One region of the Kitasatospora sp. NPDC089797 genome, then DNA from elsewhere that is predicted to be linked to it. Evidence: predicted binding sites of a transcription regulator. Region 1 holds the regulator's gene; the other holds the start of a gene.
What was found. The regulator HrcA, encoded in region 1, represses chaperone genes, less so after heat shock. The targets are predictions, from matches to a motif close to TTNGCACTCNGNNNNNCNGAGTGCNAA.

Region 1 (7,770 bases):
AGGAAGGAGCGGGTCACCTGGGAGACCTCGCCCTTGCCGCGGCACATGTCACAGGTCTGCGCGGAGGTGCCGGGGGCCGCGCCCTCGCCGCTGCACGTGGTGCAGGTGACGGCGGTGTCGACCTGGAGCTCCTTGGTGGTGCCGAAGGCGGCCTCCTCCAGGGTGATCTCCAGCCGGATCATGGCGTCCTGGCCGCGGCGGGTGCGCGAGCGCGGGCCGCGCTGGCCGGCCGCGGCGCCGAAGAAGGCGTCCATGATGTCGGAGAAGCCGAAGCCCGCCGCGCCGGCCCCGAAGCCGCCCGCGCCGCCGCCGCCGGGCGACAGCGGGTCGCCCCCGAGGTCGTAGACCTGGCGCTTCTGCGGATCGGAGAGCACCTCGTAGGCGGCGTTGATCTCCTTGAACCGCTCCTGCGTCTTCGGGTCCGGGTTGACGTCCGGGTGCAGTTCGCGTGCCAGGCGCCGGAACGCCTTCTTGATCTCGTCCTGCCCCGCATCCCGTCGGACGCCGAGTACCGCGTAGTAGTCCGTGGCCACCAAATGCTCCGCTTGTTCCGCCTGTAGTAGTGCTGCTGCGACTGGTCTCCGCCGTCGAACCCCTCGACGGCGGCTGCTGTGCTACGACTCGGCCAGGATCTGGCCCACGTACCGTGCCACCGCCCGCACCGCCCCCATTGTGCCCGGGTAGTCCATCCGGGTCGGACCGATCACACCCAGTTTGGCCACGCTCTCGTCGCCCGAACCGTAACCGACCGAGACGACCGAGGTGGAATTCAGCCCCTCGTACGCGTTCTCCCGCCCGATCCGGACCGTCATCGCGGCGTCCGTGGTCTCACCCAGGAGGCGGAGCAGGACGACCTGTTCCTCCAGCGCCTCCAGCACCGGCTGGATGGTGAGCGGGAAGTCGTGCCCGAAGCGGGTCAGGTTGGCCGTGCCGGCCAGCATGATCCGCTCCTCGTTCTGTTCGGCGAGCGCCTCGAACAGCGTCGCCAGGACCGTACTGACGGTCGGCCGGTCGGCCTGCTCGAAGGCCGCCGGGAGTTCCTCCAGCAGCCCCGGGACGTCCGGCAGCCGCTGGCCGGCCGCCCGCGCGTTGATCCGCGAGCGCAGGTCCGCCAGGACCGTCTCGCCGACCGTGCCCGGGCAGTCGACCATCCGCTGCTCGACCCGGCCGGTGTTGGTGATCAGCACCAGCATCACCTTCGCCGGGGCCAGCGCCACCAGCTCGATGTGCCGGACCGTGGAACGGGTCAGCGAGGGGTACTGCACCACGGCCACCTGGCGGGTCAACTGGGCGAGCAGCCGCACCGTGCGCATGACCACGTCGTCCAGGTCGACCGCGCCGTCGAGGAAGTGCCGGATCGCGCGGCGCTCCGGGGAGCTCATCGGCTTGATCTCGGCGAGCTTGTCGACGAACAGCCGGTAGCCCTTGTCGGTGGGGATCCGCCCCGCACTGGTGTGCGGCTGGTGGATGTACCCCTCCTCCTCCAGCGCGGCCATGTCGTTGCGCACCGTGGCCGGGGACACCCCGAGGTTGTGCCGTTCCACCAGGGCCTTGGAGCCGACCGGCTCCTCCGTGCCCACGTAGTCCTGGACGATCGCGCGCAGCACGGCGAGCTTGCGGTCGTCCAGTTGGCGGACCTCTCCGGCCATGGGGCACGCACCTCCGTCTTCGCACGTTGTCCGTCTGTGATGCTGCGAGCCGCTCCGGGGAGGACCCCGACCCTGGCACTCTGCACGCACGAGTGCCAAAACCGTACCTGCCAGTGTACGGCCCGGGTCCTACCGCAGGAACGGCCCGGCCGGGGTGATCCTGCCCGCAGTTCCGGACGGCCGCCCCGACACTCCGTGCGCGCGGGTGGTGCCCCGGGGCCGTCCGGGTGGCAGCATCGAAAGCGACGGCGAACGGAGGAGCAAGCGATGTCGAGCTCGGGCCAGCACACCCGCTTCGCGCCGGACCGCGGCCTGACCAGCCGCATGGTCGGGACGATGTTCGTGATCGGGCTGCTGTACGTCGGTTTCACGGGCCTGCTGATCGTGCTGCTGCGCGGGGCCTGGCCGCTGATCGTGCTGATCTCCGGCGGGCTGTTCGTGGCCCAGTTCTGGTTCAGCGACAAGATCACCGAGCGGGCCATGGGCGCCCACGAGGTGACCCCGGAGCAGTACCCCCAGCTGCACGGCACGGTCGACCGGCTCTGCGCCCTGGCCGACATGCCCAAACCGCGCGTGGCGGTCGCCGACAACGACATGCCGAACGCCTTCGCCACCGGCCGCAACCCGCAGAACGCGGTGGTCTGCGTCACCACCGGCCTGCTGCGCCGGCTCGAACCGGAGGAGCTGGAGGGCGTCCTCGCGCACGAGCTGTCGCACGTCGCCCACCGGGACGTCGCGGTGATGACCATCGCCGGGTTCCTCGGCGTGCTCGCCGGGGCGATGACCCGGATCGCGATGTACGGCGGGTTCATGGGCGGCAACCGCAACAGCAACGACCAGAACGCGGCCATCGCCGCGCTGATCATCCCGCTGGTGTCGATCGTGGTCTACGCGATCAGCTTCCTGCTCACCCGGCTGCTGTCCCGCTACCGGGAGCTGGCCGCCGACCGGGCCGCCGCGCAGCTCACCGGCCGGCCCAGCGCACTGGCCTCGGCCCTCACCAAGGTCACCGGGCAGATCGCCGCCATCCCCACCGAGGACCTGCGCAAGTCCCAGCCGTACAACGCCTTCTACTTCGCCCCCGCGCTGAGCGCCCGGGAGACCGCCTCCCAGCTGCTCTCCACCCACCCGACGCTGGAGAAGCGGCTGGCCCAGCTGGCGAAGATCTCCGAGCAGCTCGGCCGCTGACCCCTACCCGGAAGGGACCCCCGTGGGAATCCTGGACGCCCTGTTCGGCCGCACCAAGCCCGTCAAGCCCGACCTCGACCAGCTGTTCGGCCTGCCGTCCGCCGCGCTCACCCTGGAGGCCGGGGCGGGCTTCCTGCCCACCGGGCTCGGCTCGGTCTGCTTCGCCGCCGTCGAGGGCGGGGCCTTCGTCCAGGTGGAACAGCAGGTCCGGGCCCTGCTGGACGCCGACACCGAGCGCGGCGGCGTCCCGGTGGAGGCCTCCAAGGACGGCTACGGCTACTCCTGGCTGCTCGCCCGGCACACCCCCGAGGAGCTGCCGGAGCTGGTCAACGACCTGCACGCGGTCAACAGCGAGCTGGAGGCCAACGGCTTCGGCCCGCAGCTGCTCTGCTCGCTGGTCGGCTTCCGCAACGCGGAGGGGCAGTCGCTGGCCCTGGTCTACCTCTACAAGCGCGGCACCTTCTACCCGTTCGCCCCGATGCCGGGCGGCGGGGAGCGGCGCAACAGCCCGCTGGAGCTCCAGGTCAACGCGCTGCTGGGGAACGACCTGCGGCTGGAGAAGGACCTCAGCCGCTGGTTCCCGGTGTGGGGCGCGCCGGGCCTCTGACGGGCCGTCCGTAGACTCGCCCCCATGCGCAGCCACCAGTACGGACCCGACCTCACCCCGCCGTGGAAGAAGCAGCAGCCGGCGCCCGAGGTGCCGGCCGAGCGGGACCTGGTGGTCGAGGAGGCGGCCAGCGGCTTCTGCGGGGCGGTGGTGCGCTGCGAGAAGACGGCCGAGGGGTTCACCGTCACCCTGGAGGACCGCTTCGGCAAGCACCGGGTCTTCCCGCTGGTCCCGCGCGGCTTCCTGCTGGAGGGCCGGACCGTCACCCTGGTCCGCCCCGCCGCCCCTGCCGCGCCGCGCACCCCCGCCCGCACGGCCTCCGGCTCCCTCGCCGTCCCCGGCGCCCGGGCCCGGGTCGCCCGCGAGTCCCGGATCTACGTCGAGGGACGGCACGACGCCGAGCTGGTCGAGCGGGTCTGGGGCGACGACCTGCGGATCGAGGGCGTCGTCGTGGAGTACCTCCGGGGCATCGACGACCTCCCCGCGATCGTCGCCGACTTCGCCCCCGGCCCCGGCCGCCGCCTCGGCGTCCTGGTCGACCACCTGCTCCCGGGCACCAAGGAGCACCGGATCGCCGCCCAGGTCACCGGCGACTCGGTGCTGGTCGTCGGCCACCCCTACATCGACGTCTGGCAGGCCGTGAAGCCCTCCTCGGTCGGCATCCCCGCCTGGCCCGCCGTCCCCCGGGGCGAGGACTGGAAGGAGGGCACCTGCCGCCGCCTCGGCTGGCCGGTGGACACCCCGGCCGCCTGGAAGCGGATCCTGTCGACGGTGGACAGCTACAAGGACCTGGAGCCCGAACTCCTCGCCAAGGTCGAGGAGTTGATCGACTTCACGGCCCTGCCGGGTCAGGAGTAGGTCTGGAACTCCGAGGTGTCCAGAGTGAGCTCCAGCACGTCCAGCGGGATCGGCTCACCGAACTTCGCGGTCCGCTCAACCGCATAGTCCGGCTGGCCCGAGGTGGCCGCCCGGCCAGGTTCGGTGAGCAGCACACAAACGCCCTTGATCGGGTCGACGATCAGGTAGGCGGGAATCTGGCCCTCCGCATAGAGTTCCCGCTTGGTCTGGTAGTCGCGCAGGACGCTGGTCTTCGAGACCACCTCGACCACCAGGGTCACCGCGAGCGCGGGCAACAGCCGGCCGTGCTCCTCCACTGTTCCACGCTCGAACACGACCAGGTCCGGCTGTGGCTCGCTGGCGTCGCGAGGAAAGGCCACATCCTGGGTGGTCAGGGCATTCCACCGGGCGTACGGCGCCTGGTGCTGGATCGCCCGGATGATGAGGTTGTGGACCATGTCGGGCCCGGCCATCATCACGATTTCCCCCCTGATGAGTTCGGCCTTGAAGCCTTCAGGGACCTCCAGGTTCTCGAAGATCCCGGTCATCCGATCATCGATGGCGGTCATCGCACGCTCCCTCCGACGGCTGACACCACGTTAACGACTATCAGTCCACCAGGTCACGGACGACGCCGTCCGCCAGGAGGCGGCCCTGGAGGGTGAGGGCGGCGCGGCCCTGCCCGTACGGCTCCTCGGCGAGGAGGCCGTCGGCGAGGGCCTTGGCGGCGGCACGGCGGCCGGTGGCGGTCAGCAGGTCCAGCGGGATGCCGCGCTCCAGGCGCAGTTCGAGCAGGATGCGCTCGACCCGTCGGTCCTCCTCGCTCAGCACCTCGCGGCCCAGGGCCGGGGTGCGCCCCTCGGCGAGGGCCCGGGCGTAGGCGGCCGGGTGCTTGGCGTTCCACCAGCGGACGCCGCCGACGTGGCTGTGGGCGCCGGGGCCGGCACCCCACCAGTCCGCGCCGGTCCAGTAGAGCTCGTTGTGGCGGCAGCGGCCCTCGGGGGTGGTGGCCCAGTTGGAGACCTCGTACCAGGAGTAGCCGGCCGCGCCGAGCGCCTGCTCGGCGATGAGGTAGCGGTCGGCGTGCACGTCGTCGTCGATCATCGGGAGTTCGCCGCGCTTGACCCGGGCGGCCAGCTTGGTGCCGTCCTCGACGATCAGCGAGTACGCGGAGACGTGGTCGGGCCCGGCGCCGATCGCGGCGTCCAGGGAGGCCCGCCAGTCGTCGTCGGACTCGCCGGGGGTGCCGTAGATCAGGTCCAGGTTGACGTGCCCGAAGCCGGCCTCCCGGGCCTCGGCCACGCAGGCCTCCGGGCGGCCGGGGGTGTGGTGGCGGTCGAGCAGCCGCAGCACGTGCGGGCGGGCGCTCTGCATGCCGAAGGAGATCCGGTTGTAGCCGCCCTCGCGCAGTTCGGCCAGGTAGGCCGGGTCGACGGACTCCGGGTTGGCCTCGGTGGTGACCTCGGCGCCCGGGGCGAGCCCGAACTCCTCCCGCAGCGCGGCGAGCATCTTCACCAGGTCGCGGGCGGGCAGCAGGGTCGGGGTGCCGCCGCCGAGGAAGACCGTCTCCACCGGCAGGTCGACGTCCCCGAGCACCCTGCGGGCGTGCCGGATCTCGGCGACCACGTTGTCCGCGTAGGTCTCCTGCGAGGCGACCGCCCCGGAGGAGCGCAGCTCGGTGGCGGTGTAGGTGTTGAAGTCGCAGTAGCCGCAGCGGCTGGCGCAGTACGGCACGTGCAGGTAGAAACCGAACGGCCGCCGGCCCAGCCCGGTGAGGGCGTGCGCGGGCAGGGAACCGTCGGACGGCACCGGTTCGCCGTCGGGGAGTGCGGAGGGCATGACCCCATTGTCCCGTACGGCCCGCGAAGCCCGCGCGGACCGTACGGGAACCGGGCTCAGGCCTCGTTGGCGCCCGCGTACATCGCGGCCACCGCGTCCGCGTAGGTCCGCTCGACGACCGGGCGCTTGATCTTCAGGCTCGGGGTGAGCTCGCCGTGCTCGATGTCCAGGTCGCGCGGCAGCAGGTGGAACTTCTTGATCGTCTGCCAGCGCTGGAGGTCGGCGTTGACCCGCTTGACGAAGCCCTCGATCAGCTGCTGCACGGCCGGGTCGACGGCCAGTTCGGCGTAGCTGCGGCCGGCCAGGCCGCGCTCGGCGGCCCACGGCATCAGCACCGCCTCGTCCAGGCCGATCAGCGCGGTGCAGTAGTTGCGCCCGTTGCCGATCACCAGGATGTTGCTGACGAACGGGCAGACCGCCTTGAACTTGCCCTCGACCTCGCTGGGCGCCACGTACTTGCCGCCGGAGGTCTTGAAGAGGTCCTTCTTGCGGTCGGTGATCCGCAGGAAGCCGTCGGCGCTGAGCTCGCCGATGTCCTCGGTGTGGAACCAGCCGTCCGGCTCCAGCACCTCGGCGGTCTTCTCCGGCAGGTCGTGGTAGCCGCGCATCACGCCGGGGCCGCGCAGCAGGATCTCGCCGTCCTCGGCGATCCGCACCTCGGTGCCCGGCAGCGGGCGGCCGACCGTGCCGATCCGCACGTCCTCCTTGCGGTTGACGCAGGAGCCGGCGCTGGTCTCGCTCAGCCCGTAGCCCTCCAGGATCGGCACCCCGGCGCCGAGGAAGAAGTAGCCGATCTCCGGGGCGAGCGCGGCGCTGCCGGAGACCGCGCCGCGCAGCCGGCCGCCGAAGGCCGCCCGGATCTTCGCGTACACCAGCTTGTCGGCGACCGCGTGCTGCAGCCGCAGGCCCAGCGGGGCGCTCTCGACGCCGGTGGCGATCCGGCTCTCCTGGACCACCCGGGCGTGCTCGCGGGCGACCTTGGCGGCCCACAGGAAGATCTTGTACTTGGCGCCGCCCTCGGCCCGGGCCCGGCCCGCGATGCCGTTGTAGACCTTCTCGAAGATGCGCGGCGCGGAGGCCATCACGGTGGGCCGGATGGCCGGCAGGTTGTGGATGATCCGGTCGACCCGACCGTCCAGCGCCATCACGTGGCCGGTGGCGATCTGGCCGGAGATCAGGGTCTTGCCGAAGACGTGCGACAGCGGCAGCCACATGAACTGGACGTCGTCGGGGCCGAGCAGGCCGCTGGACTCCTGGGCCCTGCCCTCGTAGGCCCAGCAGTCGTGCACCAGGCGCACGCCCTTAGGGCGGCCGGTGGTGCCGGAGGTGTAGATGAGGGTGGCCAGCTGCTCCCGGTCGAGCGCGGCCACGGCCTTCTCGACCGCGTCCGGGTGCTGCTCCAGGTACTCGGTGCCGCGCCGCTCCAGCTCGGCCAGGGTGATCAGGTCCAGCCCGGCCGCCTCGGGAGCCTCGGCGGGCGCGTCGAAGAGGATCACGGTGCGCAGCTCGGGCAGCTCGTCGATGTGCTCGACGGCCTTGGCCAGCTGGGCCGCGTTCTCCGCGAACAGGGCCCGGGAGCCGGAGTTGGCGAGGATGAAGGCGGTCTCGTCCGCGTTGGTGCTCGGGTAGACCGTGGTGATCGCGGCACCC
Region 2 (7,770 bases), on a different contig from region 1:
ACCCCCGTCTCGCCATGCGGACGGCCGCGGGGGCGGCGGAGGCGGGCGGCAAGGGGGACACCCCGGAGGCCGGGGCGGCCGCCGAGGCGGAGGGTGCCGAGGGCGTCGAGGACACCGAAGGTGCCGAGGACGCCGACCCGGCGGAGCCGACCGGGAAGGCCGACGCTCCCGAACCGGACGCCCCCGCCGGCGCCTCGCCGACCCTCCTCCTGACCAAGCCCGGCCGGCCCGGCGAGTCCGGTCAGTCCGAGAAGCTGGAGAAGCCCAAGCCGCTGCGCACGCCCGCGGCCCCGGCCGCCGCTCCGGCGACCGGCACCGTGCCCGAGCCCCCGGCACCGGCCCCCGTTCCGGACCCGACGCCCAAGCCCCTCCCCGAACCCGAACCCGAGCCGGCTCCGGTCCCGGTCCCGCCGGCCCCGAAGCCGACGCCCACCCCGGCCCCGACCCCGCTGCCCGAGCCCGACCGGCGACCGGTGCCGCCCGTCCCGCCGCTGCCCGGGCCCGAGCCGCTGCCCTCCCCGCAGCCGCTGCTCCCGCCCGAGAACACGGCCGAGGCGATGGAGGTCCTGGCGACCCTTAACGCCCGCCCGGTCTCCCCGCTGCGGCGCGCGCTCAAGCGGATCACCATCTGGACGGTGTTCCTGGCCGTGGTGCTCGGCGCGGTGGTGGTGGCGCAGCTGCTGCGTCCGCTGCCGGACCCGAAGGTGCGGATGACGGCCGCGACCGGCTTCAGCTTCGCCGGCGACCAGCTCGACCTGGCCTGGCCGGCCAAGGGCCAGTCGGCCGCCGAGGTGGTCGGCGTCGGCAGCCTCGGCAGCTCCGGTCAGGAGACGCCGGCCTCGATCGCCAGCGTCACCAAGGTGATGAACGCCTACCTGATCCTGCAGAAGTACCCGCTGAAGAAGGGGGAGAGCGGCCCGAAGATCGTCGTCGACAAGCCGGCCGCGCAGGAGTCCGGCAACGCCGACGAGTCCCGGGTGACGCTCACCGAGGGTCAGGTGCTCAGCGAGTACCAGGCGCTGGAGCTGTTGATGCTGCCGTCCGCCAACAACGTGGCCCGGCTGCTCGCCCGCTTCCACTCCGGCTCCGAGGAGGCGTTCGTGAAGGAGATGAACGACACCGCGGCCAAGTTCGGCATGACCAACACGACCTACGCCGACCCGGCGGGCTTCAACGCGGACACCAAGTCCACCGCCAAGGACCAGCTGAAGCTGGCCGAGCAGGTCATGCAGGACGACATCTTCCGACAGATCGTCGCCACCCCGGACACCACCCTCAACGGGGTGAAGATCTCCAACACCAACAACCTGATCAACCCGAAGACCGGTGTCATCGGCGTCAAGACCGGCTCCAGCACCCCGGCCGGCGGCTGCCTGATGTGGGCCGCCTACAAGGACATCGGCGGCGTGAAGCGACTGATCCTCGGCGTCACCCTGGGCCAGCAGGCCACCTCGCCCAACCCGGGCGACGGCATCCTGCCGACCGTCCTCAAGGTCAGCGGCAAGCAGATCCAGGCGGCGCAGAACGGGCTGACCGGCCAGACCGTGGTGAAGAAGGGCGACGTCGTCGGCGCCGTGGACGACGGGCTCGGCGGAAAGGTCCCGGTCGTCGCGACCAAGGACCTCGTGGTCGCCGGCTTCCCGGGCGTCACCGGCACGGTCACCCTGGAGCCGGGTGTGCTGGGCCACCAGCTGGCGGCGGGCAAGGAGGTCGGCACGCTGCGCGTGGGCGACAGCAAGGCGGAGGTCCCGGTGGCCCTCCAGTCCGAACTGAACCCGCCCTCCATCCAGTCCCGCCTGTTCCGCCTCCTCTGATCCCCACCCCGCACCGCGGAGGGGGAGCCGGCCCGGCCGGCTCCCCCTCCGCGGTCCTGCGCCACGGTCCGCCACCCTTGGCCGACGCCCGATCCGGTACGCTGTGAACGGCCTGGTCACCGACCGGCCACGCCTCAGTAGCTCAGGGGATAGAGCACGGCTCTCCTAAAGCCGGTGTCGCAGGTTCGAATCCTGCCTGGGGCACAACAGAACCGCAGCTCACAGGCCCTCCTCCCAGCCGGGACGGAGGGCCTGCGGCGTTGCGGCCGCGGTCAACTCCGGCCCGGTCGCGGCCTGTCGGTCCAAGGATCCTCGAACTCGCCGTCCTCGGACGGCTCGTCGGCCCGGGCCGTCCGGACGGACGGCACGATCACCCGCTGGACCCTGGGCCTGGTGCGCCAGTTGACCCGGCGGACGTCCCGGGCCAGGGCGCCCGGTCGCCAGAGCTCGATCGCGGCCGTCACGACGCCCACCACCACGCCGGCGGCCAGCCAGCCGGCCACGACGTCGCTGGGCCAGTGCACCCCGAGAGCGGTCCGGGTCCAGCCGATGGACAGCATCGCCACCGCGGACACCGTGCAGGCGGCGGTGCGCCCGCGTCGGTCGACCCGGTACCAGAGCAGGCCGACCAGGGCGGCGCAGGTGATCGCCGAGGCCATGGCGTGCCCGGAGGGGAAGGCCGGGCCGTCGGCGTGCGAGACCGGGTCGGGGAAGACGGGCCGCGGCCGGTCGAAGGCCAGCTTCAGCGCCCACTGGGCGCCCCAGCCGACCAGCGCCTGGGCGGCCACCCAGCCGGCCAGCACCCGGGCGCCGATCAGCAGGAGCCAGGCGGCCGCGATGCCGAGGAGAACACGCATCGTGACGGGGGCGCCGATGTCGGAGAGGGTCTGCACGGCGGCGGTCCAGGCCCGGTGGTCCCGCGCGTAGCCGTGGAACTCGCTGATCCAGTCCTGGTCGAACTCGTGCAGGGGGGACCAGTGGCCCGTCACCAGCATGGCCAGGAGGACGAACAGCGCGGCACAGCCCAGCGCGAGCGAGGCCTCCCGGAGGAGGCGGCGCTGACGCACGGTGACGAGAGACGTGCTGTTGGTCAGGTGCATGCCTGACACCTTCCCAGCGGCCTGCGCAGATCTGGAGCTGGGGTGATAGCGATTCGGCATCTTTTGTGCGGAGGACCTGCGTGCGCCGGGTGGCGGGCGCGGGCGGAAAAAGGGGGCGCACGGGAACGTACGCGATCCTTTGCCTGTTCAACGAGTAGGCGGCGCCCGGGTGTGCGGGCGGTGAAGAGGTCGCCCGGAAGGGTCACGGGATCGGTCGTCCGCGGGCACCGGAGGTGCTCGAGCGGTCACCGACCGTCCAGAACCGGGGTGAAAACCGGCAGGATACTGCATCGCCGGGAAGAATCTGAACGACTTGGGAATGTTGTCCGGAATCTGTTCGTTGGATCGTTACGTGTGAGCCCCGCGGGGCCCGCACTTCTTGCCCTCTCGGGGCAGGCAGGCAGACCTCGGCAACACCAGCAAAGGGAGCAAGCATGGCCACCCGTGCCGTCGTTCGCGACAGGGCCGACCGGACTCGCGCGGCCCGCCCGACCAACTTCGAGGCCGACCGCGACCTGGTCGGTATGTACCTCGACGAGATCGCCAGGACGCCCCTGCTCGATGCCGCCGAGGAGGTCGAGCTCTCGCTGCGGATCGAGGCCGGTGTGTACGCCCAGCACCTGCTGGAGGAGAGCGAACTCCCCGACGGCCAACTCCCCGAGGGCGTCACGCGCGAGGAGCTGGAGGCGATAGCCGCCGACGCCGAGCGTGCCAAGGACGTCTTCATCCGCTCCAACCTCCGCCTGGTGGTCGCGGTCGCCCGGCGCTACCCGCGCAGCGGCCTGCCCCTGCTCGACCTCATCCAGGAGGGCAACGCGGGCCTGGTGCGCGCCGTCGAGAAGTTCGACTACGCCAAGGGTTTCAAGTTCTCCACCTACGCGACCTGGTGGATCCGGCAGGCGATCACCCGCTCGATCGCCGACCAGTCCCGCACCATCCGGCTGCCCGTGCACCTGGTCGAGGAGCTTGGGCGGATCCGGCGGGTGCAGCGCGAGAAGTCCAAGGAACTGGGCCGCGAGGCCGAGCCGGCCGAGATCGCGGCCGAGTTGGACACCACCGAGGCCCGGATCAAGGACGTGCTGGACTGGGCCCGGGACCCGGTCAGCCTCAACATGTCGGTCGACGACGAGGGGGAGACCCAGTTCGGCGACCTGGTGGAGGACACCGGGGCGACGTCCCCGGAGGACGCCGTGATGGTCATGCTCCGTCGTGAGGAGCTGGACGGCCTGATCGGGCGGCTCGACGACCGCACCGCCTCGATCATCCGCTCCCGCTACGGCATGGAGGACGGCCGCGAGCGCACCCTCACCGAGGTGGGCAAGCAGCACGGCCTCACCCGCGAACGGATCCGGCAGATCGAGAAGCACGCACTGGCCGAGCTGAAGAAGATCGCCGATCATGCGGGCTTCGAAGCCGCCTGACGGCCGTCCGCCGAGGTCGATGACCCGGGCCCGGTTGCGGAGCACTCCGCAACCGGGCCCGGAGTGCGTCACCGGGGGTCTCGCGGGGCTTCTAGGCTGGAAGGGCAGGGCGGACGGACCGTGAGCAGGGGAGTGGACGAGGTGGTGGACAAGGTGAGCGAGCAGGAACGAGAGCAGGCGCCGGAGCGCGAACAGGGCCAAGGGCAGGGCCGGTCGCGGCGCGGGCGGGGGACCCCCGCCCCTCCCTCCCCCTCCCCCTCCTCCCCTCCTCCCTCCTCCACCACCCGGGCCTCCTCCTCCGCCACCACCTCAGGCCCTCCCACCACCTCCACCTCCACCCCCACCTCTTCCGCTGCTCCCGCAGCTCCCACCAAGGCCCGGCTGGTCTTCCGCGACCCGCTCGATCAGCAGTCCCGGGACGACACCGACGCCGGCTGGGGTGACCGCCCCGGGGCTGGGGAGAGCGGTGGTCGGGGGCTGGACTGGTACCTGAGTCAGCGCCCGCCGCACCACGGGGACTAGAAGGACCGCGCATCTCGGGGAACAGCGGGCGCCGGCGTGCCCTGCCCTGCCCCGGTGCGTCACGGCTCTCGGCCGCCGGATGGACCTCCTCTGTCTCGGCTCACGGGCGATCCTCCGGAGGTCCGGACGGGCAGCCCAGGCGGCCCGCCGCGCCCGCGGGGGACGGTGACAGCCCCGCCCGCACAGGCGCGGAGGCGAGCGCCGCAGCCACCGCGAGCAGCACCAGCGCCGGCACTCCCGCCCGCCGCCGGGCGGCCCGGCGCCAGCGGTGCCACCCGCCGCAGCCGCGCCGGATCGGTGGGAAGCTCGGCACCTCCCGCCGTGGCGGCACGGTGGGCGCGGGCAGGGGAGCGGACAGGCTCATGGCCGTCATCGGGACACCTCCGGACTCGCCCGGGCCGGCTCGATCCGGCCCGGTGACCCGTACGATGCGCCGTTTCCCGTGCCGACGGAAAGCCGGTTCCCACAACCTGTGGACAAACCCGCGCCTGTGGACAACTTCGTGCACTCACACGAGTGAGGCCGACCTCGGCGCATTGACGCGGGCGCGCGAAAAGACCCGCCGCCCCCGCGCGAAGCGGGGCCGACGGGCCTTTGCGTGAAGCTTTCGGCGACGCCCGGGAGACCCGGGGGCCGGGATCAGCCCGCGGCCGGAGCCGGGCTGCTGGACGAACTGGACGAGCTCGACGAGTTCGAAGAGCCGGTGGAACCCGCGGAACCCCCGGAGCCGGACGAGCCCGAGGTCGACGGCGTCGAGGAGCCGGCGGACGAACCCGAGCTCACCGAGCTGCTGGAGGACGACCGGCTGTCGGTCCGGTAGAAGCCCGAGCCCTTGAACACGACGCCCACGGCCGAGAAGACCTTGCGGAGCCGTCCCTGGCAGTCGGGGCACGTGGTCAGCGCCTCGTCGGTGAACTTCTGCACCGCCTCCAGGCCGTTGCCGCACTCGGTGCACTGGTACTGGTACGTGGGCACTTGTCTTCCTCCTGGCACTCTCGCCTGATGAGTGCTAACGATGGTCAATGATGCGGTATTCCGTTGGATCAGTCCAGCGAATCCGGTGTGAGATGAGCCGGTACCGCGTCGCGGACCACCGCGTCGCCACCCGCCGACCACCGCGTCGCCGACCGTCGGCAGCGCGGCCGCCGTGTGCACTCAGCCCTTGGCCGCGCCGACGAGCTGCGCCGGGTTGCCGCGCTCGGCCGAGGAGGCCACCACGCGTCCCGCCCCGCCCGGGGCCACCAGCAGGTGCCGCAGCGACACCAGGGCGATCAGCCCGAGGCCGGCGCCGACGGCGGGCACCAGGAAGCCGACCGACGGGCCGTGGCCGTCGAGCAGCTTGCCCGCCGCCATCGACCCGAGCGCCAGTCCCAGCCCGATCGCACCGGTCAGCCAGGTGAAGGCCTCCGTCTTGGCGCCGTCCGCGACCAGCGTCTCGACCAGGGTGTAGCCGCTGATCAGGGTGGGGGCGATGGCCAGGCCGCAGACCAGCCCGGCGACGGTCAGCGCGACCAGGTTGGGCATCGCCCACAGCGCCGAGCAGCCGAGCACCAGCATCGTGTAGCTGATGACCATCCGCTGCTGGACCGGCCGCCGCCAGGCGATCACGCCGTACAGCACGCCGGCCAGCATCGAGCCGCCCGCGAAGATCCCGTACACCGTGCCGCCGGAGTCGTGCTGCCCCACCGAGTCCGCGAAGGCGTTGACCGACACCTGCATGCCGCCGAACACCGCGCCGACCCCGAGGAAGGCTCCGACCAGCAGCCGGACGCCGGGCGAGGCCAGCGCCGAGACGCGCTTCACACCGGGCTCCGGGACGATCCGGGCCGGGGCGCTGCGGCGCTGGGCCGCGAAGGCGAGGCCGCCGACCAGGGTCAGCGAGGCCTCGACCACCAGCGCGACCGCCGGGCTGGCGAACGCGGCGATGTTGGCGGCCAGGATCGGACCGATCACGAAGGTGAACTCGTCCGTCACGGACTCGAAGGCGAAGGCGGTGCTCACCTTGGCCGCGGCGTTGGGCGAGGCGCCCTCGCGGGTGAAGGTGGAGACCCAGCGGGCCCGGACCATCGCGCCGACCTGCGGCACGCTCGCCCCGGCGGGGACGGCGGCCAGGTAGACGCTCCAGTCCGGCGCGTGGCCGAGCGCCAGCGTGATCAGCAGGGCGACCGAGGCGGCGTGCACCAGCACCGTCGGGACCAGCACGGAGGCCTGGCCGTACCGGTCGGCCAGCCGCCCGGTCTGCGGCCCGATCAGGGCCTGGGCGACGGCCGCGACGGCGACGGCGGTACCGGCAGTGCCGTACGAGCCGGTGGTCTGGGTGACGAGCAGCAGGATGCCCATGCTGAGCATCGCGTAGGGGAGCCGCGCGACGAGGGCGGGGGACAGGAACGTCCAGGCGCCCGGGGTGCGCAGCAGCTCGCCGTACCCGACTCGGGCGGGCGCCTCGGCGGCGGTGTCGACAGTGCTGGTCGCGGAGTCCCGGGTGGTGTCCGGAGCACTGCCCGGGACGGAGTCCGGAGTGGTGTCCGGAGCGGAGTCCGAGGCGATCTCGACCGTTCGGCGGGCCGTCACGGTCGGTCCTTCCTGCTGCCTGGTAGCGCGGCAGGGCATGGGGTGGCCCCGACGGCGCCGAGAGTCGTCCTCTCGCGCGTCGACCGGGGTAGATACCGGGCCGGCCGGGCCTGGTGGGCCGGGGCGGACCGCGGCCGCCGAGCGGTCGCGCCAACTCTGCGTCAGGCAGATGCTGGGGGTGGTCTAGCGGTGGTTATACGGCGTAATCGAACCAGCATACAGTTACGCGCGTAGATCCCGCCAGACCACCCAGACCACCCGGGGCCCGCCCCGCCCCGCCGGTCACCGCCCGTTCAGCCACCCGGCCAGCTTGCCGCCCTTGTCCACGGCCCGCAGCCGCCG

Region 2: AB0O91_RS23755 (FmdB family zinc ribbon protein) is a predicted target of HrcA. The motif match lies at 5,844-5,870, and genes of this name have one in related genera.

The regions. Positions count from the first base shown of each region.
Region 1 is NZ_JBFBGS010000046.1:14,456-22,225, reverse strand. It holds gene dnaJ (molecular chaperone DnaJ) at 1-533, opposite strand, end outside; gene hrcA (heat-inducible transcriptional repressor HrcA) at 615-1,649, opposite strand; gene htpX (zinc metalloprotease HtpX) at 1,917-2,837, shown strand; gene AB0O91_RS30590 (hypothetical protein) at 2,860-3,444, shown strand; gene AB0O91_RS30585 (DUF3097 domain-containing protein) at 3,469-4,302, shown strand; gene AB0O91_RS30580 (Uma2 family endonuclease) at 4,293-4,850, opposite strand; gene hemW (radical SAM family heme chaperone HemW) at 4,891-6,120, opposite strand; gene AB0O91_RS30570 (long-chain fatty acid--CoA ligase) at 6,177-7,770, opposite strand, start outside.
Region 2 is NZ_JBFBGS010000029.1:58,102-65,871, reverse strand. It holds gene AB0O91_RS23780 (D-alanyl-D-alanine carboxypeptidase) at 1-1,814, shown strand, start outside; tRNA gene AB0O91_RS23775 (tRNA-Arg) at 1,946-2,018, shown strand; gene AB0O91_RS23770 (phosphatase PAP2 family protein) at 2,087-2,914, opposite strand; gene AB0O91_RS23765 (sigma-70 family RNA polymerase sigma factor) at 3,349-4,335, shown strand; gene AB0O91_RS23760 (hypothetical protein) at 4,456-4,857, shown strand; gene AB0O91_RS23755 (FmdB family zinc ribbon protein) at 5,497-5,832, opposite strand; gene AB0O91_RS23750 (MFS transporter) at 6,013-7,272, opposite strand; gene AB0O91_RS23745 (potassium/proton antiporter) at 7,711-7,770, opposite strand, start outside.